DNA from 4 places in the Actinomadura sp. NPDC000929 genome. Region 1 is predicted to be linked to each of the others. Evidence: riboswitches for the same ligand, from Rfam matches in the RefSeq annotation. Region 1 holds a riboswitch; each other region holds the start of a gene.

Region 1 (7,669 bases):
TGACGTACGTGGGCGCGTACAGGACTGCCCGGCGCCCGTCGTCCAGGCCGAGCGACTCGCGCAGGGCCGCGACCTCGGCGGCCAGCTCCGGGTCGCCGTCCACCCCGTTGACCAGGGGGTCGTTGCGGGGATACCCCACCGGGAGCAGCTCGGAGCGCACGCCGAGGCCGCTGCAGAGCGTCTCGGAGTCGTGCCCGGAACGCACCAGGAAGCAGTCGAAGCGCTCCACCATCCGCCGCAGCCGCTCCTGGTCGCCCGCGGGCCCCGACTTCATCCGCGGCTGGTCCAGCCCCATCAGCTTGAACGCCGACCCGTGCCAGGTCTGGATGTAGGTGGTCTCGGGACGCTTGCGCAGCCGGTCCGGGAAGCCCTGGTTGTCGATCCAGAACTGGGCCCGCGCGAGCGCCAGGTAGTACGCCCAGGACCCGCGCTTGACGAGCCGGGCGTCGTCGGGGAACCCCTTGGGGGACGAGGCGTACGACCACACGGCCGTCACCGGGCGGCCGGACCTGCGCAGTTCCCGGTAGATGTACTTGGGGTTGTCGGAGTAGTGGCGGCCGAGCTGGCTCTCGAAGACCGCCAGGCCGGCCCGGACGGGCAGCCGGCTCAGCACCCGGTTGAACACGATGATCTTGGTGTTCCGGCCGGTCAGGGTCCGGCGCACCGCCCGGCCCAGCTCCCGGAACCGGTGCCGGGTCAGCCGTCCCGGGCGGGACAGGGCGGCGCGGCGCGCGGCGGCGCGGGTGAGCCGCGCCCACGGGCTCCCCGCCTCCAGGGCGAACGCCAGGTGCCCGCCCTCGGTGACGTAGGAGCGGAGCCGGTCCCCCGCGAACCGCGTCAGCCGCGGCCGGACGGGCAGCGAGACCCCGCCGAGCGACGGCGACCCGCGCCCCTCGCCGAGCCGGGTGACCACCTCCTCGCCGTCCACCCGGATGCGCAGCCGCACGTCCCAGACGGGGTCGATGAACCCGAGGGGGCGGATCCTGCGGGCGGGGTCGAACTCGGCGCGCCAGGTGAGCCGGTCGCCCTCATGCCGGACGGACGCGCGGACCCGCCCCTTCCGCGAGCGGCCGCGCCGGTCGCGGAACTCCAGCGTCCCGGCCAGCTCGGCATCCCGCGGGATCCGCTCCAGCGGGTTCAGCACGTGGCCGGCCATGAGCACGCGGCCGCCGCGCGTCTCCAGCCGCGTCACGGTGTTCGCCGGGCGCAGCTCCCGGAGGGGACGCACATGGAACCCGAAGGACGTGACGTCCCGGACGCGGCGGCCGAGCGTGCCGCGCGGGCGACCGGCGCCCCAGTAGACCCGCCCGTCCCGCTCCACCAGGCGGGCGCGCAACTCGGGGCGCTTCACGGGGTCGTACTCGGCGGCGGCGAGCGCGCCCGCGTGATCGCCCTCGCGGATCAGGTGCGCGGCGATCGCGGGCAGCGGGTTGGCCTGCTCGAAGACCCGCGGGTCCAGCTCATCCAGGTAGGCGGCGGCCAGGTCGAGGAAGCGCGCCTGGTGGGCCGGGTCGCGGTCGCGCAGGTCGCGCAGGTACAGCACCAGGTCGTGGTTGACGAACTTGACGTCCTTGGCCCGCTGCAGGTCGTAGGCGCCGCGCAGCGCGAAGAGCATGTCGATGCGGCGGTGGATCTCCAGCCGGTCGGTGAAGTTGGCCAGGTCGGCGCGCCGGTTGGAGATCGACGGCGCCCGCGTCCGCTCCTTGACCAGCCAGTTGTAGACGCGGTGCGGGATCAGGGCGGTCCGCCCCGCCTCCAGGTAGGCCTCGGCGGTGAACAGCAGGTCCTCGTAGTGCAGCCGCTCGACGAACCGCAGGCCGTGCTCCTCCAGGAAGCCGCGCCGGTAGGCCTTGTTGGTCGAGAGGGTGTCGTAGAGGAGATCGGGTCTCTCGCTCAGCGACCCGTAGACCGCGCTGTGCCGGTAGAGCCACGGGTACCAGGGGCGGATCCGCCCTTTGGCGCCCTCGGGCAGGTCGAGGAAGATCCGGTCGCAGAGCCCCGAGACCACGTCGGCGCCGGTGTCCTCGGCGGCGGCGAGGAGGTTGAGGCAGGCGTGCCGGTCCAGCAGGTCGTCGCTGTCGAGGAACATCACGTACCGGCCGGTGGACTCCTCGATCCCGGTGTTGCGGGGACGGCCGCAGCCGCCGGAGTTGGCCGGCAGGTGGACGGTCCGGACCCGCCCCGGATGGGCCGCGGCGAGCCGGTCGGCGGCCTCGCCCGTCCCGTCGGTGCTCGCGTCGTCGACGATCACCGTCTCGACGCCGCCCAGCGACTGCGCCAGCGTCGAGGCCACCGCCCGCGGAAGCCTGCGGGCGTCGTTGTAGGCGATCACCACCACGCTGACATCCGGGCGCACCGCCATGGGCATCCCCCTCCGCAGACTCCGGCGTGCTGGATTCCTTTCCAGGAACTCCGCACTGAGGTCCAAGAGGGATCAAAGGCTGTCAACGCTTAGCATTACCCACCGTCACCGGAGGGTTTGGGCACAACACCCGGAACGCCAGAAGGCGCCCGGCCTGGAGGCCGGGCGCCTTCGCGAAGCGCGCACCTTCTCGGGACGCGTCGGATCAGCGGGCGTAGTCGGGGTAGCCGTAGCCGACGACCTGCGACTTCTCGCGGACCTTCTTCTGCACCGCGTTGTCGGTGTTGCCCTCGACGGTGGTGATGCTGCCGTCGCCGTTGTCCTTGACGACGATGCCGACGTGGTCGATGTCACCGATGCCGGCCTTGGAGCCGTCCTGCCAGTCGAAGAACACCACGGCGCCCGGCCTGGCCTTGTGGCCCCAGCGGTCGGTCTGCTTGAACCAGCTGGCGTGCTGGACGGTGTAGGCGTCCCAGCCCATGTTCTTGACGCCGGTCTGGGCGCCGAGCCAGGAGACGAACATGTTGCACCACTGGGCGCCGTTGTACTCCTTGACCGAGAAGCCGCCGTCGCGCTTGGCGGTGGCCTTCGCGTGCGGAGTCGAGATGTACCACTTGTGGTACTTGGTCTGACCGCCCTTGCCCTCGTGGACGCCGACCTGCGACTCCGCGAGCTTGATCACTTCGGCGGGCTTGACCGCGTGCGGGGGGACCTTGAAGCCCTCGCGCCGCGCCTCGGCGACGGCGTTCTCGGCCTTCACCGTCTTGGCCCGGGAGGGCTGGTGAGCGGCGGTCCCCTGCTCGGAGACCACCGCCGCCTGGGCGGAGGTCTCGGCGGCCGCGCGGCCGCCGGCGAGGGGGTTGACCACCGAGAGCCCGACCGCGCCCGCCAGGACCGCGCCCACGGCGACGCCGACGGCCTTGTCCTCGGGGGTGAGGCGGTTGAGCGAAAGTCGATCGAAAAGACCGGACATGCAGGGAATCTCCTTGTCTTCCATGGCGCCTACCGGGTTAGCTGACGGATTCGGGCATGGAAGCAGCCCTACGGCGCGACTCTCGGGCGCGCCGATTCACCCCAGAAACGTGGGTCCCCGGCTCCGCTCCGGTCACCGACCGGACGGACTCGGCCTCGCACCGCGGGAGCGGTGCAGGTATACGGATGTTCTCTCTGGCAGATCTTGATGAGGGGGCGCGCGTCGATTGGCGCGCATCGCGTGCGGATACCGCTCCGCGATCCTCGGCCGCGCATGGTGCGGCCGGTGGCAACGCATGGGACGCGCTGCGTGATTCGGGATCGAAGGTACCAACCTTCTCAAGAAAAGCAAACCAGGCATAAAGTAAAGTCTTGCCTGCTCAAAGCCCTCTCAAGAGACTCCCAACACCGGGGCGGCACCGCCTCTTCCCGATCTTTCTCGAGAGGCGCCCAACCCCTTGCCCGCCGCCCTTACCGAGCCTTCGGGAAAAGGTAAAGAAGATCGAATAGGGGGCGTCGGACGGTCTCCGCCGAGGCGGCCCGCCACCCGGCCGCCCCGCCGGGTGAGGCGCACGTCACACTAGGTGATCTTCGCTGGCCAGGCGTGCCGTCCGTCACCGCGAGGCCCGGACGGTCACTCCACGTAAAGGGCGAACAGCGTGGTGTCGTCCGCCGCCCGGTCGTGCTCCATCCGCGCCAGCACCTCGTCCAGCACCCGGTCGGGACGCGTGGAGGAGTCCCGCAGGATGTGGGTCAGGCGGACGATCCGCTCGTCCAGGTCCGCGTCCCGGCGCTCCACCAGGCCGTCGGTGTAGAGGAAGAGCATGTCGCCCGACGTGAGCCCGGTGGTGATCGTCGTGTACTCCCAGCCGGGCATGGCGCCGAGCATCGGGTCGCGGACCACCTCCAGCGGGGTCGCCCGCCCGTCCCGGACCAGGATCGGCGGCGGATGGCCCGCGCACGTCCACTCCAGGACGTGCCGGGACGGGTCGTAGTGGGCGACGATGGCGGTGCCCGTCGCCGGCGGGTCCATGCCGCCGATCAGCTCGTTCAGCCAGCCGACCAGCCGCCCCGGGCGCTCCCCCGTGCAGGCGAGACCCAGCAGGCCGTTCCGGGTGCGCGCCATCGCCGCCGCCGCCGGCAGCCCGTGCCCGGCAGCGTCCCCGATCGCGAACATCGCCCGCCCGTCCTGGAGGGCCTTGGTCGCGAACCAGTCGCCCCCGATGCGGGCCGTGCTCTCCGCCGCCATGCTGCGGATCGAGGTGCACAGGCCCGGCAGCTGCTCGACCTCGTCCTCGTCCGGCAGGATGGCCCGCCGCAGGGTCACCGCCACGCGCCGCTCCTGGGCCGTCCGCGCCTGCTGGCGCAGCATCTGCCGCCGGGTCTCGGCCAGCGCGCGCTCCACCCCGCGCCGCCGGGTGATGTCCTGCGACACGATGTTGATCGAAACGGGCAGGCCGGACTCGCCCAGCACGGGCTCGGCGAACACCCACAGATGGCGGGGCGTCCCGTCATGGCTGATCACGCGGTGCTCCGCCTCGACCGGTTCACGCCGCGAGAACATGGTCTGGACGGCCTCCTCGACCAGCGGCAGGTCGTCGTCGGCCACGACCTTCGGCAGGTCGTGCGGCATCGGCGGCACCTCGTCGGAAGACAGGCCGTAGTTGGCCAGCATCTGCGGCGTCCAGTCCGCCTCCCCGGTGGCGAGGTCCCACTCCCCGAACCCGATCAGCGCGAGCCGCTCGACCCGCTCCAGCCGCCGCGCGATACGGTCCTCGGCCAGGTGGTACCGCCATGTCACACAGATACCGGTAGGCACCCGCACGCATCGCACACTCATCCGCGACGAGCGGGACAGGCCCCGCTGAGCCGTCGAGTACTGGATCGAGGAACGTTCCAAACGCGTCCCGGACTCCAGCACCCCGACGTAGTCGTCGAACAGGCCGCTGAGCACCGCCCCCGGGTCCGTCCGCAGCAGCCGCAGTCCGGTCAGCTCCTCCCGGCCCCGCCCGAACATGTCCTTGGCGACGCCGTTGAGCTCCGCGAAAAGGAAGTCGACCACGCTGCCGTCCGGCCCCCGCACCGGGACCAGGTGGGCCGCCGAGTCGAGCGCCCCCTCCAGCACCGCCGTCGCCGCCGGGTCGTCGGGCACCCCCGCGAGGATCTCCGCGTCCCCCGCGGTGTCCTCGGCCGTCACCCGGCGCAGGACGTCCTCGGCCTCCGACAGGACCGCCTGGCGCTCCGCGGGCACCTCCTCGGCGCGCGGCGCCCTCCGCCCCGCCACCACGGCCCCCACCGGCCCGCCGCCGCCGTCCTTGACCAGCAGCGACGCCGCCTCGGCCATGTCGATGTCCAGATCGCGCGCGAGCCAGATCAGGTGCTGCAGGGCCTCGCCCGGCGGGACGCCGAGACGCCGGGCCAGCACGACCCGCGCCTCCGCCAGCACGGCCCGGTCGCGCGCCGCGCCCCGGAGGTCCTCCACGTCCGCGCCGGGCACCCCGGGCTGCGTGCCTTCCGCTTCCGCCAACCCCGTCCCCCGTTCGGCGTCACCTGCCCCTGGGAGAAAAAAGCTACATACGTCAGTGAGGGACTATTCGCCCATGTCCCTGCAAAGAGGCTAGATCTTTGCCCGGGTTTTCCGTTCACGCCCGAAGCCGACCACTTCCGGTGACCGTCTCAAAACGGACCCGTTCCCCGCCGTGTGACCCACGTCACACCCGCGTCACCTGCCGCGTCAGCGAGGTGATCCGCGCCGCCGCCGTCCCGAACGGAGTCCCCGCCGGATGCAGCGTCAGCACCACCACGATCTTGTCCCCCACGACCCCCGTCGTGTGCAGCACGGGCCGCCCCAGCCCCAGGTCGGGCCGCCACGCCGCCGGCCGCACATGGCACGGCTCCGACGGCGTCTCCCCGAACCCCGACCACCCCTGCTTGACGGCCCACGGCCGCTTCACCGCCCGCGGGATCCCGAACGTCTGGTCGAACCCGTCCGTCCCGCAGGGCGTCGACGCCCGCAACTGCTGGAGCACGAACTCCCGCTGCCCCTCCGGCGCCCGTTCCAGCAGGTACCGGTACATCCGCACCACGTCCCGCGCACTGAGCGCCGTGTAACCCCAGAACCCGGGCTTCTCCGCGGGCGGCGGCGCGGTGTCCTCCAGCCCCATCTTCCGCACCATGCGCTCGATGATCTGCTTCCGCCCGCCCCGCCGCCAGAACTCCGTGGCGGCCCCGTCGTCACTGGACCGCAGCATCGGCACCAGCAGCCGCCGATCGGCCGCCGACACCTCATGCCGATCCATGTAGTCCACCGCGATGAGGATCTTCACCACCGAGGCCGACCGGAACGTCCGCCGCGTCGCCCGCGCGACCACCACCCGCCCGGCGGCCCGATCGAACACCTCGTACGAGGCCCGCACACCAACCGGCACCCGCACGACCGGCGCCTTGGACGGCGCCTCCGAAACCCGCGGCACGGACCTCTCCGGCTCAGGACTCCCGCTCACCGCCCGAGCCCCTCCACCGTCCCCGCACCCGCACACCAGCCCCAGGCCCAAGACCCCGGCCAGCACCGCCCGCAAACGCACCATCAGGCCTGCCTACCAGAGATCCGCGCCCCCGTATCTCGGTACGCACGACCCCGCAGACTGCGCTACAGTAATCACGCCCGCTCAAACGGGCACCGGGACGTAGCGCAGTTTGGCAGCGCACTTGACTGGGGGTCAAGGGGTCGTGGGTTCAAATCCCGCCGTCCCGACAGGGTTTTCGCAGGTCAGAGGGGCTTCGAGCATCGCACTCGAGGCCCCTTTTCGGTTCCCGAACGACGCTCGGGAGCCACAGGGGGAGCCATCACCCCCCAGCCTCAATGCCAGAAAGGGACTTTCGTCCCGGTGGTTCGACCGCGTTAGCCGGATATGCCGCGCTGAGTGCATGACGCTCGGTCAAACGGTCCGCACCGGTCACGTCCAGTGGAATGGTGAACCAGTTCCCGCGTGATTCAGGGCTGGGCGGACTTGGGGACGCAGCTGAACAGGGGGCGCGGATAGTAGGGGCTGGCACCGCTGCCGGCCCGACCCGGTCAGCGTCGATCCGATCGCCTCGACCAGGGCGGCGTGCGTCGGTACCGGTTGGATGCCGGTCAGGCCGCCGGCGACCAGCCGTGCAGGAACGCCACCCAGCCCGCACCCCACGCCCCGCTCATCGGGTCGGACCAGGGTGCTGGGCGTGGACGACTTCGCCCTGCACTGCGGCCGAATCTACGGAACGATCCCAATTGTCTTCCCACCCAGCAGGCCCGTGGACGTCCTGCCTAGGGCGTGTCCGGCGGATCACGTGTTG
Region 2 (7,669 bases), on a different contig from region 1:
ACCGGCGCCGCGGTCTGATCACGAACACGGAGAGGAGCTGGTCGCGATCGATCTCGTGGTGGTGGGGGCGGCGATCCTCGCGGAGGGGCGGCTGCTGGCCGCCCAGCGCGCCGAGCCGCCGCACATGGCGGGCGGCTGGGAGCTTCCCGGCGGCAAGGTCGACCCCGGAGAGTCGGACGAGGACGCCCTGGTGCGCGAGTGCCACGAGGAACTGGCCGTGAAGGTACGCCTGGGCCGCCGCGTGGGCGGCGACTGGCGCCTCAGCGGACGCGCCGTCCTCCGCGTCTGGACGGCCGAGCTGGTAGAAGGCGAGCCGCAAGCCCTGGAGCACCTGCAACTCCGCTGGCTGGCGCCCTCAGAGCTCCACGACGTCAACTGGCTCCCCGGCGACCGCCCGGCAGTAGACCTCCTGGCCGCCCAAGGCCTCGGCTAGGAAATCCTATTCGCGCCTGCGAAGTCGGAGCGGTCGGAGAGTTTGGAGATCTTGACCACGTCGCCGGTCTGGGGGGCGTGGAGGTACTTGCCGTCGCCCAGGTAGATGCCCATGTGGTGCAGGTTGCTGCCGAAGTACACCAGGTCGCCGGAGCGGAGGGCGCCGCGGGAGACCTTCGTTCCCATGGCGAACAGGTCGCCGGTGTAGTGCGGGAGGCCGGGCTTGCCGACCTGGGCGTAGGCCCAGACGACGAGGCCCGAGCAGTCGAAGCTGCTCGGTCCGGCGGCGGCCCACACGTACGGGGAGCCGAGCTTGGTGAGCGCCTTGCGGGCCATCTTGGCGGGCAGGCCGGAGCCCTTCACGGTGGCGCTGAGGCCGGTGCGCGGGTCGCTCGCGTGGGTGGTGGTCAGCTTGTCGAGGCGCTTCATCACCTCGGAGACCTTGGCCTTGGCGGCCTCGCGCGCCTGCTTGGCGTCGTCCCAGGCCTTCTTGACCTGGGCGGTCTTGGCCTTGGCGGTGCGCTCCGCGGCGTCGGCCTGGTCGATCTGCTTCTTCAGGGCGAGGACGGCGGTGGCCTGGCTCTGCGCCAGGTAGGCGCGGTCGGACAGCCCCTCGGGGGAGGCGCCGGAGCCGAAGAGGACGTCGGGGCCGCCGGCCATGTAGTTCGCGGCGGCCAGGCTGCCGAGCTTCTGGCGGGCGGGTTCGGCGAGGGCGCGCAGCCGCTCGGCCTCCCGGGTGGCGTCCTGTTCGGCCTTGCGGGCCTTGGTGAACTCGACGCGGGCCTTGTTGAACTTCTCCGTGAGGATCTCGGCCTCTTCGTTCAGCGCGTCGAGGCTCTTGCGCAGGCCCTTCTCCGTCGTCGGCGTGGGGCTCGGCGCCGTGGGCGCGGAGGCGGGCCGGAACGGCTGGGCGGCGTGGGCGAGGTCCGGCGCGGTGGCGCCGAGACCGATCAGGAGCAGGGTGGCGGTGGCGGTGGGCAGAACGCGACGCCGCCGGGGGGAATCCGGAGCCAAGCCGGTGTTCTCCTCTCCTCGTACGCCTACCGGGTTAGCTGACGGGTTCGGGCCAGGAGTCGCCCTACGACGAGCGTCGATTCACCCCGAGGGTGGTGGGTCCCCGGTTCTCCCGCGGGAGATTCGGCGTTCCGGCCGCAGTCCCCTGGGGGCGGGACTCCGGACGACCGGATCTCGGGCAGATTACAAAGGATGCGCAAAGTTGGCCAATCGAGGTCCGTGTGACCGATGGGGCGAACGACTCGGAGTGGGTGGTACGCACGGCCAAGTAGAATGGGTACGGCCGCACGTCTGCGGCGACTCCCGAACTCTCACGCAAGGCGAACCCGCATGCCCATCTCCACGCGCGACGACCTCCGTAACGTCGCGATCGTCGCCCACGTCGACCATGGCAAGACGACGCTGGTCGACGCCATGCTCTGGCAGTCCGGGGCCTTCCGCGAGAACCAGGACGTCGACGACCGCGTGCTCGACTCCAACGACCTGGAGCGCGAGAAGGGGATCACCATCCTCGCGAAGAACACCGCGGTCCTGCACAACGGCCTGACGATCAACATCATCGACACCCCGGGGCACGCCGACTTCGGCGGCGAGGTCGAGCGCGGCCTGTCCATGGTGGACGGCGTCGTCCTGCTGGTCGACGCCAGCGAGGGCCCGCTCCCGCAGACGCGCTTCGTGCTGCGCAAGGCGCTCGCCGCGCGGCTGCCGGTGATCCTGGTCGTGAACAAGACCGACCGCCCCGACGCGCGCATCGACGAGGTCGTGGACGAGACCTACGAGCTGTTCATGGACCTCGACGCCGACGAGGACCAGATCGACTTCCCGATCGTGTTCGCGTCCGGCCGCGCCGGGCGGGCCTCGCTCGACAAGCCCGCCGACGGCGCCATGCCCGGCAGCGAGGACCTGGAACCGCTGTTCAAGGTCATCACCGAGACGATCCCCGCGCCGTCCTACGACCCCGACGGCCCGCTCCAGGCGCACGTGACGAACCTGGACGCCTCCAGCTACCTCGGCCGGATCGCGCTGTGCCGCGTGCACGCCGGCACGATCAAGAAGGGCCAGCAGGTCGCCTGGTGCCGGCGCGACGGCAGCGTCGAGCGGGTGAAGATCACCGAGCTGATGATGACGGAGGCGCTCACCCGCAAGCCCGCGGACGAGGCCGGGCCCGGCGACATCATCGCCATCGCCGGCATCCCCGACATCATGATCGGTGAGACCCTCGCGGACCCGGACGACCCGCGCCCGCTGCCGCTGATCACGGTGGACGAGCCGGCGATCTCCATGACGATCGGCACCAACACCGGGCCGATGGCGGGCCGCGAGAAGGGCACCAAGGTCACCGCCCGGATGGTCAAGGACCGCCTCGACCGCGAGCTCGTCGGCAACGTGTCGATCCGGGTGCTGCCGACCGAGCGCCCCGACGCCTGGGAGGTGCAGGGCCGCGGCGAGCTGGCCCTGGCGATCCTGGTCGAGAACATGCGCCGCGAGGGCTACGAGCTGACCGTCGGCAAGCCGCAGGTCGTCACGCGGGAGATCGACGGCAAGAAGCACGAGCCGGTCGAGCGGCTCACCGTCGACATCCCCGAGGAGCACCTCGGCGCCGTCACGCAGCTGATGGCGGTCCGCAAGGGCCGCATGGAGCACATGACCAACCACGGGACGGGCTGGATCCGGATGGAGTTCCTCGTCCCGGCCCGCGGCCTGATCGGGTTCCGCACCGAGTTCATGACCGAGACGCGCGGCACCGGCATGGCGCACCACGTCTTCGAGGACTACGAGCCCTGGTTCGGCGAGCTGCGCACCCGTCCGTCCGGCTCGCTCGTCGCCGACCGGTCCGGCGCCGCCACCGCCTACGCCATCACGAACCTCCAGGAGCGCGGGACGTTCTTCGTCGGCCCGACCACCGAGGTGTACGAGGGCATGATCGTCGGGGAGAACTCCCGCGCCGACGACATGGACGTCAACATCACCAAGGAGAAGAAGCTCACGAACATGCGGTCGTCCACCGGCGACGAGCTGGAGCGGCTCACCCCGCCCCGCGCCCTGTCGCTGGAGGAGGCGCTGGAGTTCTGCCGCGAGGACGAGTGCGTCGAGGTCACCCCGACCGCCGTCCGCATCCGCAAGGTCGTCCTGGACGCCAAGGAGCGCGAGCGCACGCGGGCCCGCACCAAGCGCGCCGGCTGAGCGCCGAAGCCGAAAGGGGCGGCCCCGCGGTTCTCGGAACCGCGGGGCCGCCCCTTTTCGTGCGTGCCGCTCAGCTCAGCTGGACGGTGCCCGTGACGTCGGCGGCCAGGCGGAGCTGGTCGCCGTCGCGGAGCGGGGCGTCCACGCCGCGGGGGAGCCGCTCGCCGTTGACGAACGTCCCGTTGGTGGAGCCCTCGTCGCGCACCCAGGCCGTCCCGGACGGGTCGAGCCACACCGTCGAGTGGCGCCGCGACACGTTGTCGTACTGCGTGAACGTGGCCGCCACCGGCGACTGGCCCGCGTCCCGGCCGAGCACCAGGTGCTGGCCGACCGAGACCTTGAGCTCGCCCGTGGGGAACTGGACGCGCAGGACGGGCGTGCCCTTCTGCGGCAGCGGGCGCAGGCACGAGTCGCACTGCGCGGCGCCCGGGTTGCTCAGCACCGCCTCGCAGTACGGGCACATGAACGCCGTGCTGTCGGGCGCGGCCGACCGCTGCTGCCCCTGGTTGTGCTCGTGCGGCAGCAGCGTCGCCTCGCGGCCGTGCGGCAGCTGCGGCGACGGGCCTCCGTGCTGCGGCTGACCCCCGTGCTGCGGCTGGCCTCCGTGCTGGGGCTGGCCGTACTGGGGCTGCCCGTGCTGAGGCTGCCCGTACTGGTGGTCGGCCGGGCCGGGCTGCGGCGCGCCGTACTGGTCCTGCGGTGCGCCGTACTGGTCCTGTGGGGCGCCGTACTGCTGCTGCGGCTGGTACTGGTCCGGCTGCTGCTGTTGCGGCTGCGGCGCGCCCCACTGGTCCTGGGGCTGCTGCGGCGCGCCCCACGGGTCGGCGGGGGGCTGCTGCTGTTGCGGCTGCCCGTACTGCTGCTGCCCGTGCTGAGGCTGGCCCTGCTGCGGCTGCCCGTACGGGGGCTGGCCGGGCTGGCCCTGCCCGTGCTGACCCTGACCGTGCTGGTCATGGGACTGCTGGGGCATGGGCGGACCCCATGCGTCCGGCTGCTGCTGTTGCGGCTGCGGCGCGCCCCACTGGTCCTGGGGCTGCTGCGGCGCGCCCCAGGGGTCGGCGGGGGGCTGCTGCTGTTGCGGCTGCCCGTACTGCTGCTGCCCGTGCTGAGGCTGGCCGTACTGCGGCTGCCCATGCTGGGGCTGGCCGGGCTGGCCCTGCCCGTGCTGACCCTGACCGTGCTGAGGCTGCCCGTACTGGTGGTCGGCCGGGCCGGGCTGCGGGCCGCCGTACTGCTGGCCCCCCTGCTGCGGCCCCGGCGGCGGGGGTATCCGCTGCGGTTCGTACCCGCCCGGGCCCTGCTGGTGAGCGCCGCCACCGGCGCGCGCCAGGTTGGCCCCGCAGCTCATGCAGAGCAGATCGCCCGGCTGGAACGGCTCGTCGCAGACCGGACAGTTCAAGGTCGCCATGACACATCCCCCGAGCGCACCCCGGCGCGGTCGAGCCTCGACGTGAGGTGCTCCATGTCACCTCTTCGCGGGATCCCGATGTAGTACACCCGCTTTCCCTCCGGCCCTTCGTCCACGGACACCTGTACTCGGGGCCCTCTTCCTTCAGTGTCACCGATCGCTTCAGTGTCACCGACGCCGGCCACTGCCCCGTACCGCTCGCGTCCCAGGGGGGACACCGGCACGACACGCTGGTTGGCCGACCCCCTCCAGAGTAGGGAGCCGTCCGCGGGGTGTCGCCCCCCAGGGTTGAGCCGGTCGACGTACGGCCCGGTGACCACGGCGTCACACATGTCGACGATCTCGCGCGTCACAGCGGCGCGCGAGAGTCGAGAGTAGACATATCCGCTGTAAACCAATATGTCCAACGCAATCGTCTCACGGTCGCGGGTCTCCCGCCACGCGCGGATCCCCCGCACCAGGGCCGCCAGCGCGGCCGGCTGCTGGAACGGTTCGCCGCCCGAGATGGTCACCCCGTCGACCGGTTCGGGAAGGGACGCGAGCCATCCTAGGACCGCTTCGACGGGGATGGCCCGGCCCGGGTCGGCGTCCCACGTGTCGCGGGAGAGGCACCCGTTGCAGTGCAGCGTGCAGCCCTGCGTCCAGATGCCCGCCCGCGTCCCCGGGCCGAGTGTGGTCACCGGGTAGTGCGCCTTGGCGAGCAGGAGCGTCTCGCCGGCGCCGTCTCCGGCCGCCGGGGGACGGCCCGCGCTCACTGGAGGTCCAGGTGCACGATGCTGCCCTCGCGCCGGATCCCCGTGACGGTGACCTTCTCGTCCGGGACGAGCTCCCGGTCGAAGAGCGCGCGCGCCAGCGGGTTGACGAAGTGGGACTCCAGCGCCATGCCGATGCCGCGCCCGCCCTTGGCGAGCTCCTCCGTGCACCACTCGCGGAGCGTCTGGAGCGCGTCCCCCTTCACGGCGAGGACGAGCCGGTGCTCCTCGGTGACCCGCCGGCAGATGTTCGCGAACTGCAGGTCGAAGATCTTGTGCGCGGCCTCGCCGGAGATGAAGTCGAACACCACGATGTTGTCGCCGAACCGGTTCAGCAGCTCCGGCCGGTTCAGCACCGTCGTGAAGTGGTCGGCGACGGCGCCCTTGATGCGCTGCTCGACCTGCTCGTAGGACATCCCGGGTGTGATGTTCTGCACACGGTCAGGGGCCCCGTACGCGGCCCCGTCGCGGGTCGTGAGGTCGCGTCCCGGCACGAACATCCCCAGGTTGGAGGTGAAGATGAGGATCGACTCGGAGAAGTGGACGGTGTTGCCGCGCCCGTCGGTGAGCCGCCCGTCCTCCAGGATCTGCAGGAACTTGTCCAGGATCCGCGGGTGCGCCTTCTCGATCTCGTCGAAGAGGATCACCCGGAACGGGTCCTCCCGGACGGCGTTGGTGAGCTCGCCGCCGGCCTCGTGCCCCACGTACCCGGGCGGCGACCCGATCAGCCGGTCGCCGGAGCCCTCGCCGGAGAACTCGCTCATGTCGAAGCGCAGGTAGGCCGACTCGTCGCCGAAGACCAGCTCGGTGATGGCCTTGGCCAGCTCCGTCTTGCCGGTGCCGGTCGGGCCCGCGAAGAACAGCACCCCGCGCGGCCGGCTGCCCGACCTGGTCGCCTGCGCGCCCGACAGCCCGAGCACCGCCCGCTTGAGGATGTCCAGCGTCTTCGTGACCGCCTGCGGCTGCCCGATCACCCGCTCGGGGACGCGCTTCTCGCCCTCCAGCACCCGGCGCCGCAGGTGCCCGCGGCTCCACGGGTTGTCGAGCACGCCCAGCTTGTAGGTGCGGACCGCGTCCGGCAGGTCGGCGAGGTCGACGTTGCGCTCCTTCGCCAGCCGGGTCACCTCGATCATCGACTGGAGGGTCAGCCCGTCGGCCTGCTCGGCGAACGCGTCGCACGCCGCGGCCGCCACCTCGTCCGACCCGACGTCGCTCACCCCGAACGCGCGGGCCAGCAGCCGCGCCGTCTCCTGCCGGTCGCCGAGGTGCGGGCGCGGGATCGTGATCTCGCGGATGTTCTCGTTGTCGGCCGTCAGCCACGGCGGCAGGTCGCCCGGCCGCTCCACCAGCCAGACGACCGGGTTGTAGAGCGGCTTCGGCCGCGCCCCCGTCACCCGGACGGGGCGCGCGCTGCGCGACAGCTTCGCGCAGAACCGGAAGAAGTCGCGCTCGGCCGGCTCCAGGTCGGTCGGGGTCCGGGCGATGCGCGACGCCGAGTCGATCACGAACGCGGCGCGGACGTTCTCCTGCGGCCGGGCGACCGCGGCCAGGTGCCGCGTCAGCCCCTCCAGCGAGGGCTTCTCGTCCGCCTTGACCTTGCCGAGCAGCGACTCCGCCGCCGCCGCGGCCTCGTCCCCGGACGGCTCGTTAGGGCCCGGGACGATCTGCAGCCCGTCCACCGGGTCGTAGACGGCCATGAAGGCCGCGCCGCTGGAGCGCAGCGTCTCCCACAGCAGCGCCCGCAGGGGCAGCAGCACCGCCGGGCCGCCGTCCGACGAGGGAGCCAGGAAGCTGTCGTGCAGGTTGCCCGACAGGACGTACTGGGAGTGCACCGAGAGGGTCGCGTCCAGCTCCCGGATGAACGGCGGCCAACCCAGCA
Region 3 (7,669 bases), on a different contig from region 1:
CGGCCGTCCCCACGCCGCCGAGCGCTGTAGATGGTTCCTACGGACGGCCAGGCGTGTCGGTGGAGCCGCCGGCTTGATCTGGCGAGGGGAAGGTGCGGCTGACCGCGGCGCAGGCGGCGTCGGCGAGGGTGTTCGCTGTGGCGGTCGAGAGGTGGCCGGTGACGAGCCAGTGGTAGATCAGGGGGCCGAAGACCAGGTCGCGGACCGTGTCGGGGGCGAGTGCGGGGTTGAGGCGGCCCTCGGCCAGGCCGCGTTCGATCAAGGCGCGGATGGTGGCGTTCCTGGGGTTCAGGTAGTGGTGTCGTAGCGCTTCGGCGAGGTCGGGCCGACGGCCCGCTTCAGCGTGCACGGCAAGGACGGTCCGACCGAGCGGGGAGCCGGCCAGCCGGAGCGCGAACCCGGCGGACAGTTCCTTCAGATCGCGCAGCACGTCGCCGGTGTCCGGAACGGCCAGCGGCGGCACCTGTTCGACCAGGGCGTGGACCACCAGGTCGTCCTTGGTCGGCCAGCGCCGGTACACCGCCGGCCGGCCCACCCCCGCGCGCGCGGCGACCGCCTCGATCGTCAGCTTCGCGTATCCCTGTTCGGCCAGCAGTTCGATCGTCGCCGCGGTGACGGCGCGGTCGACGTCGGCGCTGCGCGGCCGGCCGCGACGTCCTGGGGCCCCCTTGCGCTGCTCGCTCATTTCAGAAATATTACAGCACGACTCGTAACGTAAAGGGAGGCGGGGATGATCCGTAAGAGCGTGACCTGGGGGCTGCTGCTGGCTTGGGCGGCCAACGACGCCGAAGAGTGGTTCACCATGGCTCCCTGGTCGCGGAAGAACGCGGGCGGCGGCGCTCCGGGACCGGTGTGGCTGCGTCGCGAGGTCTCCACGGCGCACGCCCGCACGGCCATCGCTCTCATGGGCGCTTTGATGCTCGCCGCCACGGTGGACGGCGCGCGGACCGGCGGGAGGTCCCGGCTCTATCAGGCCACATTGGCCGGGTTCGGCGTGCACGGGCTCGGACACCTGGCTTTGAGCGTCAGGCAACGCGGCTACACCCCGGGTGTCGCCACAGCACCCACGATCGTCGTGCCGTTCTCCCTGTGGGCTTGGCGCGCGCTCGGCCGCGCAGGCGTTCGCCGCGACCCGGCGCGGACACTCCGCGACGCCGCGATCCTGCTCCCCGCGACCCTGATGGCCGTCCACACCGGAGCCGACCTGCTGACCTCGACCCGCGAGAAGAAGCGCCCTGGCTGAGGGGCCCGACACCCCGCTCAGGTCCGCCGGGGAGGTCTTCCGAGCCAGGAGGGGGTTCGTGATCGATTTAGAACGGGGCTTTTCAGGAGCCGTGTGGGGTGGCCCAGGTGGCGGTGATGTCGCGGGCGACATCGCGGAGGAGGTCGATGAGCATGTCCGCGAGTGGGGTGAGGCTGGCGTCGGTTCTGGTCACGGCGTAGAGGTGGCGGTAGGGCTTGGGGTGGGCCAGTTCGCGATGGGTGGTGCCGGGGACGTGGGCCAGGGCCAGGCGTGACACCAGGGCCACGGCGATGCCTGTGCCGACCAGGGCTTGGGCGACGTCATAGGACTCGGTCTCGAACCGCACGGTTGGGGTGAAGCCGGCCTTGCGGGCGGCGTTGTGGAACTGTTCGCGGGCGGCATGGCCGGCCAGGATGGAGACCCATGATTCGTCGCGCAGTTGTTCCAGGTGGAGTTCGGTGTCCGCGGGCTGCCCGGTGGCCAGTGGGTGGTCGTCGGGGAGGACCACGACCATCGGGTCCACCAGGAGCGAGTGCGCCCGTAGGTGCGGGGGCGGCGCGAGCGGCGTGTCCCAGGACGCGACGATGGCCACGTCCAGGTTCCCCGCGCTGATCTCGTCCGCTCCGCGCCCGGACACCACGTCGATGACGGAGACGTCGGCGGCCGGGTGGCGGTGGCGCAGGGCCGTCAGGGCCGGTGGCAGCAGGTGCAGGGCGGCCGCCTGGAACGTCCCGATCCGGAGGCGGAGCGAGAGGTGGCCGAGCAGTGCGGCCAGTTCCGCCTCGGCCTGGTGCGATGCCTGCTCCACGGTCCGGCCGTGGGAGGCGAGCAGCGCACCGGCCGCGGTTAGCGTCGCTCCGCGAGGGCCACGGATGACCAGGGGGACCTGCCAGTCGCGCTCGGCCTTGGCCACCTGCTGGGTTACCGCCGCGGGCGTGAGCCGGAGTGCGTGGGCCGCCGCTGTCAGGGAGCCGTGCCGCTCGATCAGGGCGAGAAGCCGCAGTTGCCCCGGATCCACCAGCATTCACCAATGCTAACGCTGCATCCTTCTCTTTTAACTTCCCTTAGGGGCGCGGAGCGAGGAAGCCTGGTGGCACACTCGTCGGCCGCAATCCCCGGAAGGGGTTCGTTCCCATGCCCACGCATGTGCCCGTCTTCGTCATCACCACCTTGTTGCTGGCGATGCTGCCCGGCGCGAGTCAAGCGCTGATGATCCGGCAGGTACTGGAGGGTGGCCGGCCTGCGCTCCACGGCACGCTCGCGGGCAATGCCAGTGGCTTCCTGCTGTGGTCGACGGCCGCCGCGGCCGGGCTGTCCGCCGTCCTGCTGGCCAGCCCCACCGCGTACGCGGTGCTCCGGATCGCCGGCGGCATCGTGCTGATGATCCTCGGGGTGAAGACGCTCCAGACCGCGCTCACGGTCGGGTCCCCCCGCCCGCCCGAGCAGGACGGGCGCGGCACCGGCTTCACGGGTGGATACCTCACCGGCCTGGTCACCAACCTCGGCAACCCCAAGGCGGGAGTGTTCGCCATCTCGGTGCTGCCCCAGTTCGTGACCGAGGAAGGCCCGGTGTTCCTGTCGACCGTCGCCTTGGGAGCCCTGTGGGCGCTCGTCAGCGCCTCCTGGTACATGCTGCTCACCTGGGCCGTCAGCCGAGGACGCGCACTGGTGTCGCAGCCGACCGTCCTGCGGGGGCTCAGCATGACCACCGGTGCCGTCCTGCTGGCGCTGGGCGCTGCGGTGGCAGTAGGTGTCTGAGGGCTGGGCCGGTCAGGTCCGCGGGCCCTGCTCGCCCGCCGTAAACCGTGAGCACCTGCGCGGGCGGCATGTGCAGGGGCGCCCAGAAGCGGTGAGGCGTGCTACTGCGTGGAGGTGTCGGCCGGTGGGGCGAGGCCGGTCATTGCGAGGTCGACGATGGCGTTGACGTGCTCGGCGTCGGCCGTGCGCGGGGTGAGCAGGCGGCGGTAGTAGGCGGCGCCGTAGAGCAGTTCGGTGACGAGGACCGGGTCGGCGTCGGCGCGGACCTGGCCCTTGCGCTGCGCTACGCGGATGCGGTCGGCCGCGGCGCCCGCCAGGTGACCGATGAAGTTGTCCCACAAGGCCTGGTGGAGGTCCGGGTCGTGCTGGGCCTCGCCGATCAGTGCGCGGTAGTGCGGGAAGACGTGCGGGTCGCCGAGGATGCGCGAGGCCGCCGCCATCTGCGTCTTGATGTCCGCGACGAAGTCACCGGTGTCGGGGAAGGTCGCGTCCATCTTCCAGGTGGACAGCAGGCCGTCCAGCAGCACGGCGGCCTTGGACGGCCACCAGCGGTAGATCGTGTTCTTGCCGACGCCGGCGCGGGCGGCGATGCCCTCGATGCTGACCTTGCGGTACCCGACCTCCTGGCACAGGTCCATGGCGGCCTTGATGACGGCGTTGGCGGCCTCTTCACTTCGGCGCTCAGGACGTCTGGGTGACATGGGGACAGCATAGCCCTCAGGCGGCACGGAACGTTCCGTATTGACGCGGCGAGCGGCGGCGGGCATGCTGAGGCGGCACGGAACGATCCGTGCCGCCATCGAAGGACGAACCCATGAAAGTTGAGTTCACCCACGACATCGCCTGCGTCTGGTCGGCGCTCGGCTACGCCCGCTTCCAGCGGGCCGCCGAGGAGCACCGTGCGGGTGGCGGCGAACTGGAGGTCGTCTTCAGGCCGTACCAGACCGCGGGTTCCGCGGCGGAACCGCCGCCGAGCCGCGGCCTTTTCCCTCTCGCGCCCACCGCGCGGGTCGAGCAGATCGCACGGGCGGCGGCGGTCGACGGCCTGGTGGTGAACCTCGACCGGATCGTGCCCGCCCGCACCGCCGACGCCCACCGGCTCATCGCGCTGGCGGCCGCGCACGGCACCGCCGAGGACATGACCGCCCGTCTTTACCGCGCCTACTTCAGTGACGGTCTGGACATCGGCGACGTCAACGTGCTGCGGGGCTTGGCGTCCGCGACCGGCGTCAGGTGGGACGGCGAGCGGCCCCACGAGGAACCGGCTCGGTCCGCTCGCGTGTCCGGCCCGCGAGTGCCGGTCTTCCGGTTTCCCGACGGGACGGTCCTGGTCGGAGCCGTGTCACTCGCCGCGCTGAGGGGTGAGTTGATGAGGGCCGACTCACCGCGCCGGCGCTCCAGCAGGACCACGCATTCGCGCCCGGCTCCGGTGCGACTATGACGCGTCCTGGTCGGTCGTGAACTTGGGCACCTTGATGACCAGCCCGCGGGTGGGGGCGCGCTCGGGGGTGATCGTCTCCCGTTGGGGCGAGGTGGCGACCAGAAATCTTGGGCCGACTTGACTGGACCGCAGCCCTTGCGTTGAGGGCGCTTTGGGGAGTCTTTACAGGTCAGCAGCGTCTTTGGGGTGGGCTTGACGAAATATGGGGCCGCTTGAACCTGTTGTGGGTGTGTGACCGACGGGAAAGCCCGTCCGGAGCGCCCGACCAGATCGTGACGGGCGCATCGAGTCCCTGATCATCAGGACGGCCGATCAAGGCACGTCCGCCGCCGAGTCCGCAGAGCGCCGATCACTGGCCGAGCGGAGCCGGGGACCCACCGAAACACCGGGGTGAATCCGCACTCCCGCCTTGCGCGGGGTCGCGGTAGGGCCACTTCCATGCCCGAACCCGACAGCTAACCCGGTAGGCGGACTGGAAGACCTCAGGAGAACCTTCGCATGACCGCTCGTACTTTCGACCTGACCAAGCGCATGGGCACCCGCTTCGCCGCCGGAGCCGTCCTCTCCCTGGCGAGCGCTTTCGGCTTCGCCTCCCTGGCCCCGTCCGCCCATGCGGACACCAAGCCCGCGAACACCGCGCACGTCGCCGCCGCGCCCCAGGCCGGCGCCAACGGCGCGAAGACCGCCACCGCCGGCGCCTCCGCGCAGGACGTCATCAAGCTCGCCCGCACGCAGATCGGCACCCACGAGGACGCCTCGGGCAACAGCAAGTTCAACGACTGGTACGTCGGCTCGCCGCTGGGCGAGCAGAACGCCCACCGCATCGGTTCCAAGAGCGCCTCGGTCTACAAGGGCCAGTCCTGGTGCGACATGTTCGTGTCCTGGCTGGGCCAGCACACCGGCACCAAGGGCATGGGCGCCGACGCCTACACCGTCAGCCACGCCAAGTGGTTCAAGAAGACCGGCCGCTTCGGCCAGACCCCGAAGCCCGGCGCCGTGGTCTTCTTCGCCTGGAACGGCGGCGGCATCAAGGGCGTCGAGCACGTCGGCATCGTCGTCAAGGACAACCACGACGGCACCATCAACACCATCGAGGGCAACACCGGTGACGCGGTGAAGAAGAAGGTCCGCGACACGTCCACCGTCGCCGGCTACGGCTACCCCCAGTACCGGTGAGCCAGGGCCGCTGAGCGGCCCGTTGCCCCGCACCGTCCAGTGGTGCCTCCCCCTTCTCCATCCCTCCGCGATCACACCCACGTCGCGAGCACGCCCACGTGCCGTGCGCCGGATCCGTCACGCCCGAACGGCGAGCCCCCGACTAGCCGAAGCCGTGACCCGGCGCCCCGGACCACCGAGCAAAGGATGAACATGCAGAAGCGAGCCATCGACACCGCCCTGATCGGTACCGCTCTCGCGGGCCTGCTGGCCGCGGGCGTGGCGGCCGGGACCTCCCACGGGGCCCAGGCCGACGAGCCGATGTCGCACAAGGTCATCGGACAGCAGGTGGCCGGGCAGCAGGTCACCGGCGACAAGATGACCGGACAGCTGGTCACCGGACAACAGGTGAGCGGGCACAAGGTGACCGGACAGCCGGTCACCGGAAAGCAGGTGACCGGAAAGGTGACCGGCCAGCAGGTGGGGCAGCCCGCCGCGAAGGCCACCCACCACGGCACCGCCAAGGTCGCGCCGAAGCGCCACGCCGTCCTGTCGGGCAGCACCAAGGCGTCCTACTTCTGGGACGACGGCTCGGGCGTGAACGGCGACACGGGCGCCCCGGCGGGCGGCAAGCCGATGCAGAAGGGCCTGTTCGCCAGCCCGAGCTGGCCCATGCACACCAAGGTGAAGGTCACCTACAAGGGGCGCAGCGTCACCGGCTTCGTCGGGGACCGCGGGCCGGGCGAGCCGTCGCACCGCGGCGTCATGCTCGACCTCGACACCTACACCTTCCGCCACCTGGTGGACGGCAAGAAGCCGCGGAGCAAGTACGACACGGGCACCTCGGCGGGCCACCTGAAGGGCGTCAAGTACGAGATCCTGTCCTGGGGCCACGGCGCCGGCAAGAAGGGCGCCCCGAAGCCCCTCGGCTGATCAGGCCCGACCGGGTGACCCCTCCTGGCCTCACCACGGACCCCGCTCCCGTCTTCGGACGAGGGCGGGGTCTGTCACGTCCGGGGTAGGACTGGGGTGGGGCGCCATCCGGGCGCTCCTGGGCGAGGGAGTGCCAGTGGGATTAGACGTCAGAGCGATCCAGGTAGTGACCTGCGACATCTTCGGGACGACCGTCGACTGGCGGACAGGGGTCGCCGGCCAGGTGGCGGCGATCGCTGCGGAGTGCGGTGTCGCGTTGGAGAGCGAGGCCTTCGCCGACCAATGGCGCGAGCGGTACCTCCCGTCCATGCAGCGGGTCAGCAGCGGAGAGCGGGAGTGGGTGTACCTCGACACGCTGCACCGGGAGTCGCTGGACGAGCTGCTGGAGCTGCACGGCGTTGCTGACGCCTTCGACGAGACCGCACGGCGGCGGCTCGTCCGGGCCTGGCATCGCCTGCCCGCGTGGGACGACTCGGTGGACGGCCTGGCACGCCTGAGGGAGAGCCGCGTGGTGGCGGCGCTGTCCAACGGCGGGTTCGCCCTGCTGACGCACCTGGTCAAGGGGGCGGGGCTGCCGTTCGACTGCATCCTGTCGGCGGAGCTCGCCCGCACGTACAAGCCCGAGCCGGAGGCGTACCTGACAGCAGTGCGGCTGCTGGACGTGGAACCGGCGGAGGTGCTGATGGTCGCCGCGCACAAGTGGGACATCGACGGCGCCAGGGGAGCCGGGCTCGCCACCGCGTTCCTGGAGCGTCCGCTGGAGAAGGGGCCCTCTCTCACGGCCGACCGGGCGGACGACGTGGAATGCGACCTCGTCGTGCGCGGGTTCGGTGAGCTCGCCGATCTCCTGGAGGCCGGTCCGCGGACCTAGCGGACGGGGCGGCCGTTCGCCCTGTCCGGGGCTTCCACCTTTCCGGCGATGTGTTCCAGGGCGGTGAGGTCTTCCGGTCCAAGGCGGTCGATGAAGTGGTGGCGCACTGACTCCAGGTGGGCGGGGGCGGCGTCCGTCAAGGTGTCCAGGCCGTGTTCGGTGAGGACCAGGAGGCAGCCCCTTCCGTCGGCCGGGTCGGGTGCGCGGCGGATGAGGCCGCGGGCCTCCATGCGGGTGGCGTGCCGGGAGAGCCGGCTGCGCGACCAGC
Region 4 (7,669 bases), on a different contig from region 1:
GTCGACGCCACCGCCCTCGGCCGGGACGGCAGGACCCGCACGGTCCGCAGCGGCTTCTCCACGGCCGTGGTGAAGAAGACCAACGACGTCACGATCGAGGCGCCGTTCAACAGGGAGACCGTCGGCGTCGGCATCCCGATCATCATGCACTTCGCCCGTCCGGTGAAGGACCGGGCGGCGGTCGAGCGGGCGCTGGAGGTCACCGCCGACAGGACCGTCGAGGGCGGCTGGAGCTGGTTCGGCAGCCAGGAGGCGGTGTTCCGGACGAAGAGCTACTGGCCGGCCCACACGAAGGTGTCGTTCCGGGCGCACCTGAGCGGCGTGCGCACCGGGCAGGGCGTGTACGGCGGGAAGGACTACGGCGTCGACTTCAAGGTCGGCGACTCGCACGTCTCCACCGCCGGCGAGGACAGCCACAAGATGGTCGTCCGGATCAACGGCAAGAAGGCCCGCACCATCCCGACGAGCATGGGGAAGGGCGGAGAGCGCAAGTACACCACCACCAACGGGGTCCACCTCGCCATGGGCAAGGAGGACCCGACCATCATGACGTCGGAGTGGGACGGCTGCGGCCCCGGCTGCGCCGGGTACTACAGCCTCACCGTCTACAAGTCGGTGCGCATCTCCGACAGCGGCGAGTACGTGCACAGCGCGCCGTGGTCGGTGGGATCGCAGGGGAGCGAGAACGTCAGCCACGGCTGCATCAACGTCAGCCCGTCCAACGCCAAGTGGTTCTACAACCTCTCCCAGCGCGGCGACCCCATCACGGTGACCGGCAGCGACCGGCAGCTGGAGCCGGAGAACGGCTGGGGGTACTGGCAGGTGAAGTGGCAGGACTGGGTGAAGGGCAGCGCGCTGAAGCGGTCGGTCACGACGGCCGCGCACGTGGACGCCGCGACCCTGTCGGCGCAGCAGGGCGCCCGGCCCAAGGCGCCCGAGAAGCAGCGGGCCGAGGGCAACTGAGCCGCGGCTAGCGGAGCGGCGGCGGGACCTGGACGCGGTGCAGGCGCGCCCAGTCGCGGGCCATGGCGATCCGGTCGGGGGCCGAGGGGTGCGTGAGCCACAGCAGGTACTCCGCGGCGTCGGGGTCCAGGTCGGAGATGTTGCGGACGGACAGCGCGTGCTGCATCGACACGAAGGTCGAGGGGTCGCGGGTGAGGTCCAGCGCGTGCGCGTCGGCGCGGGCCTCGATGCGGCGGCTCACGAGGTTCTGGACAGGGGCGGCGAGCGTCGTCCCGGCGGTCACGAGCGCGAGGAGGAGCGCGATGGACCTCGGGTCGGCCGCCGCACCGCCGCGGCGCGCGTCCGGCCCGGTCCCGCCGGCGCCGGGCCCGCCGGGATCGAGTCCGGCGCGCCGCAGCAGGCGCGGGGACGTCATCAGCAGGTACAGCAGGCACATGGCCCCCGCCACTCCGAGCGCGCCGACGAGCGTGCCCCACAGCACGTCGTCGCGCTTGGCGTGGCCGAGCTCGTGCCCGACGATGGACTCGACCTGGGCGGGCGGCGACTTCAGCAGCGTGTCGTAGAGGACGATGCGGCGCGTGGAGCCGAACCCGGACACGTAGGCGTTCAGGGACGTCGTCCGGCGGGAGGCGTCCGCGACGAGGACGTCCTCGACGGGCACGCCGTCCCGCTCGGCCATCGCCAGCAGGTCGGTGCGCAACCGCCCCGCCGGCAGCGAGTGGAACTTGTTGAACACGGGCTCCACGGCGAGCGGGTAGACGAACGAGGCGAAGACGACGAGGACGAACCCGCCCGCGGCGGCGCCGGCCCACCAGTGGCGCGGGAAGCGGCGGATGAGGGCGTAGAGGAGCAGCAGGGCGATCGTGTAGATGACCCACGTGACGGCGAGGGACTTCGCCTGGTCGACGAGCCATGCGGGCCAGCTCTGCGTGGACAGCCCGTACCGGCGCAGCACGGACTCGCTCCAGATGTGGAACGGGAGCCCGGCGACGCGCAGCAGCGTGGTCAGGGCCATGGTTCCGAGGATGATCCGAAGCGGCCGGCGGCGGGTTCTCGCGGTGGCCCAGCCGATGAACCGGGCGCCCAGCGGCGTGAGGCCCAGCACCAGGATCAGGGCGAGGCCGACGAGGAGCCCGGTGTAGGCGGGCGGGTTGACGGCCGAGTCGAACGCCCGGGAGCGGGCGATCTCGGCGGGGGTGAAGTCCAGCGCGGGATCGGGTTCCACCCGCCCGCCGGGGACGTGCCCGGGGAGCGGATTCCACGGAGTGGTTCGCGCGAGCACGGTCGCGACCCCGGCGAAGAGCACGGCGGCGGCGACGGCGGCGGCGATCCGGGGCCGGCGCGCGGGGGCGGCGCCGGGGGTTCCGGCGGCGGAGTCCCCGGCGCGGTCCTCGTCGGTCTCCGCCTCGCTCATGCGAGCTCCTCCTTCACGTAGTCGCGCCACAGTGCGGTGAAGCGCTCCCGCGTCAGGCCGAGCACGTCGCGCAGCGCCGCGGCCTCCGGGGCGCGCCCGGCGGCCCGGTAGAGCCGCACCAGCGCCGCTTCACCGTACCGGTCGGCGACCATCCGGCAGGCGAGCCAGGCCTCCTGGTAGGCCTGGGAGAGGCGGGGGGAGCCGCCGGCGAACGCGTCGGCGGAGGGCAGCGCGGAGGGCGTGCGCCCGGCGGAGACCTCGCGGCGCAGCTCGCCCGCCGCCGACCGGGTGCTGATCTTGACGCGCCGGTAGCCGACGTAGTCCGCGAAGCCCTCGATCAGCCACAGCGGGGTGCGCCCGTCGCGGGCGCCGCCGGTGGCGACGTGGGTCAGCTCGTGGGCGAGGACGACGTCGCGGCCCAGCTCGTTGAGGCGGCCGAAGGTGCCGGGGGAGACGATGACGCGGTCCTCGCCGCGACCGCCCCCGGCGGCCGGGGCGACGGCGGCGAGCGCGGCGATCTGGCCGAGGCTCTGCCCGGGGCCGGCGAGCGCGGAGGCGACGGTCGCGTCGGCGGGGACGAGCGCGACGACCCGCCGCGCCCACCCCGTGCCGACCACGGACGTCACGACCGGGACGGCCGCGTCCAGCCGCCGGGCGATGCCGTCGAGGCCGGCGCCGTCGCCGACGACCAGGCTCGTGCGGCCCCTGACCACCGTCAGGGGGCCGCAGTCCCAGATGTCGGTGTCGTCGGCGAGGCCGCGGGACGTCCCGTCGCCGACGATCGTCCACGCCCCGCCCCGCGGGGCCAGCGTGAGGTAGCGGGTGCGGGCCACGTCGCTCCGGTCGAAGCCGCGCAGCCTGTAGCGCGCCTCGACGCGGACGACGGCGGTCTCGCCGTCCACGGTCTCGACGCGGACGACGCGCTCCCGCCAGCCTTCCAGGGGAAGCTTCCGGAGGTTCCCGTACATGCGGGACTGGGTGTCCTGGAAGGCGGCGGGGGCGTTGCCCACCGTGGCGAGGAACGCCATGCGGTCGCCTTGGCGGACGGCCGCGGCGCGATTGGCGAGGACGGCGGAGGCCAGAGAGGGATTGAACGTCCCGGCGGACGGGGAGCCGGGAGCACGGGCGCCCGCCGCCCGGCCGCCGGAGCGCGAGCCCGCCAGGCCGGCGCCTCCGGCGAGGAGGACGGCGACCCCGCCCGCGCCGAGGGCGAGGACCCTGCGCCGCGTGACGGGGGCGTCCTGCCCGGGGCCTTCCTCCATGGGCGCGATCCTATGCAGGGCGCGGGGCGTGGGGCGCCGTCACGACCGGTAGTCCGGGTAGCCGTAGCCGACGACGACGTCTGTGGAACGTTCCTTTATCCGGACGGCGTTGTCGGTGTTGCCCTCGACGGTCTCGATCGTGCCATCGTCGATCTTCTTGACCACCATGCCGACGTGCTCGATGTCGTCGACGGACTCACTGCCGCCCCACGAGAAGAACACGATCGCGCCGGGCCTCGGCTCGTTGCCCCAGCGGCCGTGCTCCTGGAACCAGCGGGCGTGGGCGACCGTCCAGGCGTCGCTGCCGACCTGGTCGCTGAAGCCGATCTGCTCGCCCACCCAGGAGACGAACATGTCGCACCAGTTCGCGTCGCCGTAGCCGCTGAGGGAGCCGCCGTCGCGCGCGAGGGTCTCCCGCGCGCGGGACGTGGCCATGTACCAGTCCTGGAACTTGGTCTCGCCGCCGCCGTCCTCCTCGACGCCGACCTGCGAGCGGGCGAGCTCGATGGCCTGCGCGGCGGTGGGGCGCGACTTCGCGACGGTCTTCGGGGCGGCCTTCTCGGAGGTCTCCGCCTTCGGCTGCTCGGGCTGGTCCTTCTTCGCCGGAGCCTTCGAGCCGGTCGTCTTGCGCTCGTCCTCGGCACGGCGCCCGGGCGGGCCGCCGTGCGCCGTCAGGCCGGGGGCGAGGTCGGCCGCGGCGGCGGCCCTCACCGGGGTGGAGCCGAACGGCAGGACCGACGCCTGCGCGGTGGCGGCGGCGGTGCCGAGCACGGCGGCGCCGACGATCACGCCGCCGGTCGTCCGCCAGGTCAGGGACAGGGGGTTCGGCTTGCGGTGCCTGCCGTGGGTCTTCTTGCAGTGCGCGCGTGGCACGGGGGGATCTCCTCGACTTCCATGCCGCCTACCGGGTTAGCTGACGGGTTCGGGCGTGGAAGCCGCCCTACGGCCCGCGAAGGCAGGCCGATTCACCCCGAAAAGGACGCAGTGGGTCCCCGGTTCCACAGTGGACGCGCATGCGGGGCACGGCGGTCCGCGGACTCGGCGGTGACGTGCCCGGGGGCGGGCACGCCGGTTCTGAATGGGGAATCTCGGCGGGCGTGGACGCCCGCGGAGTGCAGGGGGTGGGGGCGTGGCCGCGTGGCGGCCACGCCCCAGGTAACGCTGCGGGATTCACTCCTTCTCTTCCAGACGCCTACCGGGTTAGCTGACGGGTTCGGGCGTGGAAGTGGCCCTACGGCGGCTCTCACCGGACTGCCGGGAGAGACGCGCCGATTCACCCCGGGTGCCGGAATGCCCGTCCGGAGAATTCCTCCGGACTCCGGCGCAGATGGGTCCCCGGTTCCGCGCTGAGGCGGATTCGGCGCTGCCGCTGCGATCCTGGGGGCGAGATGGGGCCCGGCGCGGGACCTGTCTCCCGCGTGCGAACGAGCGGCGCCTTGTGTTGTGGACGGACGGCGGCCCGTCTCCGGGGACCGTCCGGGGCCTGCCCCGTGTACGCCACCGCGGCTGCGCGCTCAGCGCCATGCACGCTGCGGGCGTGCGCACGGTGGACGGGGTCGGCCGGGTCTGCGACGAGACCGTGCGGCGCCTTCGGGCGCCGCGGGACGGCACGTGGGGCGTGCCGCCTGGGGGGAGCGGCGCGTGGCTCGCGCCGCCGTCACGCGGGTGCTGGATGCGCCGCGTGGGGCCGGGGCGCCAGGTGGGCGCCGCGGGTCCACGGCGTCTGGAGGGCGCCGTGAGTGGTGCAAAGGTACCAAAACCCCAAAAGAAGGCAAACCCCCCCAAAATCAACAACGGACCAGGTCAAGCCTGGTCCGTTGTCGATGGAGGTCCCGTGACGCCCGTGGAGCAGGGGGTCAGGCGGTGCGTCAGGGGCGCCCGGCGCCGTAGAAATTGCTCTTGTAGTAGCCGGAGCTGATGTCGCTGATCTTGACGACGTCGCCGGTGTGCGGGGCGTGGATCATCTTGCCGCCGCCCACGTAGAGGCCGACGTGGCCGAGGTTGCTGAAGAACACCAGATCACCGGGCTGCATGTTGTTCCAGGCGACCCGCTTGGAGCTGGTGTAGGCGTACTGGGTGTTGGTGGTGCGGGTGATGCTGACGCCCGCGGCGGCCCAGGCCTTCATGGTCAGACCGGAGCAGTCGTAGGAGTCCGGGCCCTCGGCGCCGTAGGAGTAGGGCTTGCCGAGCTGCGCGTAGGCGAAGTTGAGCGCCGTGCGGGCCGGGCCGCTCGCCGGGCCGTTGTAGGTGCCGCCCGTGGGGCCGCCGCCGCCCGGGCGGGAGGGGGTGCTCCCGCCGCCGAGCCGGCGCACGAGCGCCTTCTGCTTCTGCACCTGCTTGTCGAGGTCCTGCTTCTGCTTCTTCAGCTCGTCCTGCTTGGACTTCACCTCGTCGTAGGCGGCCTTCGCCTGGGACTGCTCGCGGCGGAGCCGCTGGGCGGTCGCGAGGAACTGGGTGAGCTGGGAGCTGCGCTCGTGCGACAGGTGCGAGAAGACGGCGGCCTGGTCGAGGATCGACTGCGGGTCGTTGCTGCCGACGAAGCCGGTGACGTCGGCCGAGTCACCGTTCTTGTAGGCGGTGGCCGCCATCTGCGCGATCTTGGACCGCTGCTCCTCGAAGTCGGCCTGCTCCTGCTTGCTCGCCTTGGTCGCGGCGTCGAACTTCTTCTTGGCGACCTTGAGCTTCTCGCGGTTCTGGTTGAACTGCTCGACCTTCTGGTCCATCTTCTCGTTGAGCTTGTCGAGCGTCTTCTGGGCCTGCGCCCGGGTCGGCTTGGGCTCGGCGTGCGCCACCACCGGGGAGCAGGTCAGGGAGACCGCCACGGTCAGTCCGGCGACGGCCGCCAGGCGACGGCGGAGGCCTGTGCCCGCAGAGCCCGCCCCGCGGCCAGGCCGCTGCGCCGGTGCCCCGATGTGATCATTGGCCACGGTCGGTTTCGCCCCTCTCGTCCACGACGTCAGCGGACGACATTAGCGAGGGGCAACAGCCGTCACAACCGATTCATCACTCTTTGATTGACATCTCTCATTATCATCCACTTTTAGTGACGCCATGATCACATACCGCGAGGACTGCCTTATCGGAGCCTTATGGGCGTCTTAGGAGCGGCCCAGCCTGCGCAGCAGCAGGGAGGACGGGCAGGGGCGCGCGTTGGCGCGCCGGGCGGCGTCGGCGACCTCCCGGTCGGACGACACCACGACCACCGAGCGGCCCGGCGGCTCGGCCCGCACGAGCTCGCCGATCAGCTCGTCCGCCGTCTGGCCCGGGTGGCTGAACCGCACCCGTACCCCGCGCGGCGCCGCGATGGCGACCGGCGCGTCCAGTTCCGCCCCGTCGAACACGCACGTCACCTCGGCGCGCGTCTGCGCGGCGAGCCCGCCGAGCCCCGACAGCAGCCGGCTGCGCTGGTCGGCCAGCGGCAGCTCCCCGTACCCGGTCTTGGTGACGTTGTAGCCGTCCACCACCAGGTGCACCTGCGGAAGCGTCAGCAGCCGGTCCAGCAGCTGCGGGTCGCTGTCGGACAGGGCCCGGCCGGGCAGCGCGCGGTGCGCCAGCCGGTCGGGCTCCAGCCCGCCGACCGCGTCGGCGGGACGGCCGATGGTGGAGGGCAGGGCCAGCTCCCGGCGGACGCCCTGCGCGGCGTCCACCAGCGCGTCCAGCAGCATCCGCAGCCGCACGTCGTCGACGTTGCGCCCCTCCCGCGCGGCCCGCTTGGCGGTCTCGGCCGCCTCCTCCGCCCGCGCGGCCCGGGCGCGCAGCCTGCGCAGCTCCTTGTCCGACGCGGCGGTCGACTCGCGCGCGGCGGCGAGCTCGCGGTCGGCCTCCTCCGCGACCGCGTGTGCGCGCTCCTCCGCGGCCCGGAACCGGGTGCGCGCGTCGTGCAGCTTGCGGCGCAGCTCGGCGACCTCGGCCTTGGTCTCGCGCAGCTCGGCGCGCAGCTTGGCCAGCTCGGCGCCGCGGGCGTCGCGGGTCGCGGCGAGCTCCGCCTTCAGCGCGGCGACGCGGCGCTCGGCCTCCTGCTCCTCCGACG

The links. A riboswitch is a leader RNA that binds a small molecule or an ion and turns the genes downstream of it on or off. The one in region 1 is predicted to bind cyclic di-AMP.
Region 2: another riboswitch for cyclic di-AMP. It lies ahead of ABWI04_RS37385 (C40 family peptidase); the one in region 1 lies ahead of ABWI04_RS16000 (CHAP domain-containing protein).
Region 3: another riboswitch for cyclic di-AMP. It lies ahead of ABWI04_RS01765 (CHAP domain-containing protein); the one in region 1 lies ahead of ABWI04_RS16000 (CHAP domain-containing protein).
Region 4: another riboswitch for cyclic di-AMP. It lies ahead of ABWI04_RS22840 (CHAP domain-containing protein); the one in region 1 lies ahead of ABWI04_RS16000 (CHAP domain-containing protein).

The regions. Positions count from the first base shown of each region.
Region 1 covers NZ_JBEUPA010000036.1:41,804-49,472, reverse strand. Annotated here, with positions in the region: gene ABWI04_RS16005 (bifunctional glycosyltransferase/CDP-glycerol:glycerophosphate glycerophosphotransferase) at 1-2,362, opposite strand, end outside; gene ABWI04_RS16000 (CHAP domain-containing protein) at 2,568-3,335, opposite strand; cyclic di-AMP (ydaO/yuaA leader) riboswitch at 3,348-3,500, opposite strand; gene ABWI04_RS15995 (PP2C family protein-serine/threonine phosphatase) at 3,969-5,861, opposite strand; gene ABWI04_RS15990 (hypothetical protein) at 6,046-6,807, opposite strand; tRNA gene ABWI04_RS15985 (tRNA-Pro) at 7,015-7,088, shown strand.
Region 2 covers NZ_JBEUPA010000180.1:2,080-9,748, reverse strand. Annotated here, with positions in the region: gene ABWI04_RS37395 (Mut7-C RNAse domain-containing protein) at 1-18, shown strand, start outside; gene ABWI04_RS37390 ((deoxy)nucleoside triphosphate pyrophosphohydrolase) at 47-433, shown strand; gene ABWI04_RS37385 (C40 family peptidase) at 430-1,446, opposite strand; cyclic di-AMP (ydaO/yuaA leader) riboswitch at 1,454-1,585, opposite strand; gene typA (translational GTPase TypA) at 1,777-3,630, shown strand; gene ABWI04_RS37375 (FHA domain-containing protein) at 3,701-4,093, opposite strand; gene ABWI04_RS37370 (hypothetical protein) at 4,145-5,122, shown strand; gene ABWI04_RS37365 (4Fe-4S single cluster domain-containing protein) at 5,026-5,718, opposite strand; gene ABWI04_RS37360 (AAA family ATPase) at 5,790-7,669, opposite strand, start outside.
Region 3 covers NZ_JBEUPA010000003.1:41,289-48,957, reverse strand. Annotated here, with positions in the region: gene ABWI04_RS01795 (TetR/AcrR family transcriptional regulator) at 38-685, opposite strand; gene ABWI04_RS01790 (HXXEE domain-containing protein) at 731-1,243, shown strand; gene ABWI04_RS01785 (LysR family transcriptional regulator) at 1,326-2,267, opposite strand; gene ABWI04_RS01780 (LysE family translocator) at 2,378-3,001, shown strand; gene ABWI04_RS01775 (TetR/AcrR family transcriptional regulator) at 3,103-3,702, opposite strand; gene ABWI04_RS01770 (DsbA family oxidoreductase) at 3,816-4,442, shown strand; cyclic di-AMP (ydaO/yuaA leader) riboswitch at 4,776-4,926, shown strand; gene ABWI04_RS01765 (CHAP domain-containing protein) at 4,941-5,618, shown strand; gene ABWI04_RS01760 (RlpA-like double-psi beta-barrel domain-containing protein) at 5,811-6,530, shown strand; gene ABWI04_RS01755 (haloacid dehalogenase type II) at 6,667-7,401, shown strand; gene ABWI04_RS01750 (MarR family winged helix-turn-helix transcriptional regulator) at 7,398-7,669, opposite strand, start outside.
Region 4 covers NZ_JBEUPA010000067.1:16,605-24,273, reverse strand. Annotated here, with positions in the region: gene ABWI04_RS22855 (L,D-transpeptidase) at 1-963, shown strand, start outside; gene ABWI04_RS22850 (M48 family metallopeptidase) at 971-2,377, opposite strand; gene ABWI04_RS22845 (hypothetical protein) at 2,374-3,639, opposite strand; gene ABWI04_RS22840 (CHAP domain-containing protein) at 3,679-4,512, opposite strand; cyclic di-AMP (ydaO/yuaA leader) riboswitch at 4,522-4,677, opposite strand; cyclic di-AMP (ydaO/yuaA leader) riboswitch at 4,814-5,012, opposite strand; gene ABWI04_RS22835 (C40 family peptidase) at 5,508-6,461, opposite strand; gene ABWI04_RS22830 (NYN domain-containing protein) at 6,738-7,669, opposite strand, start outside.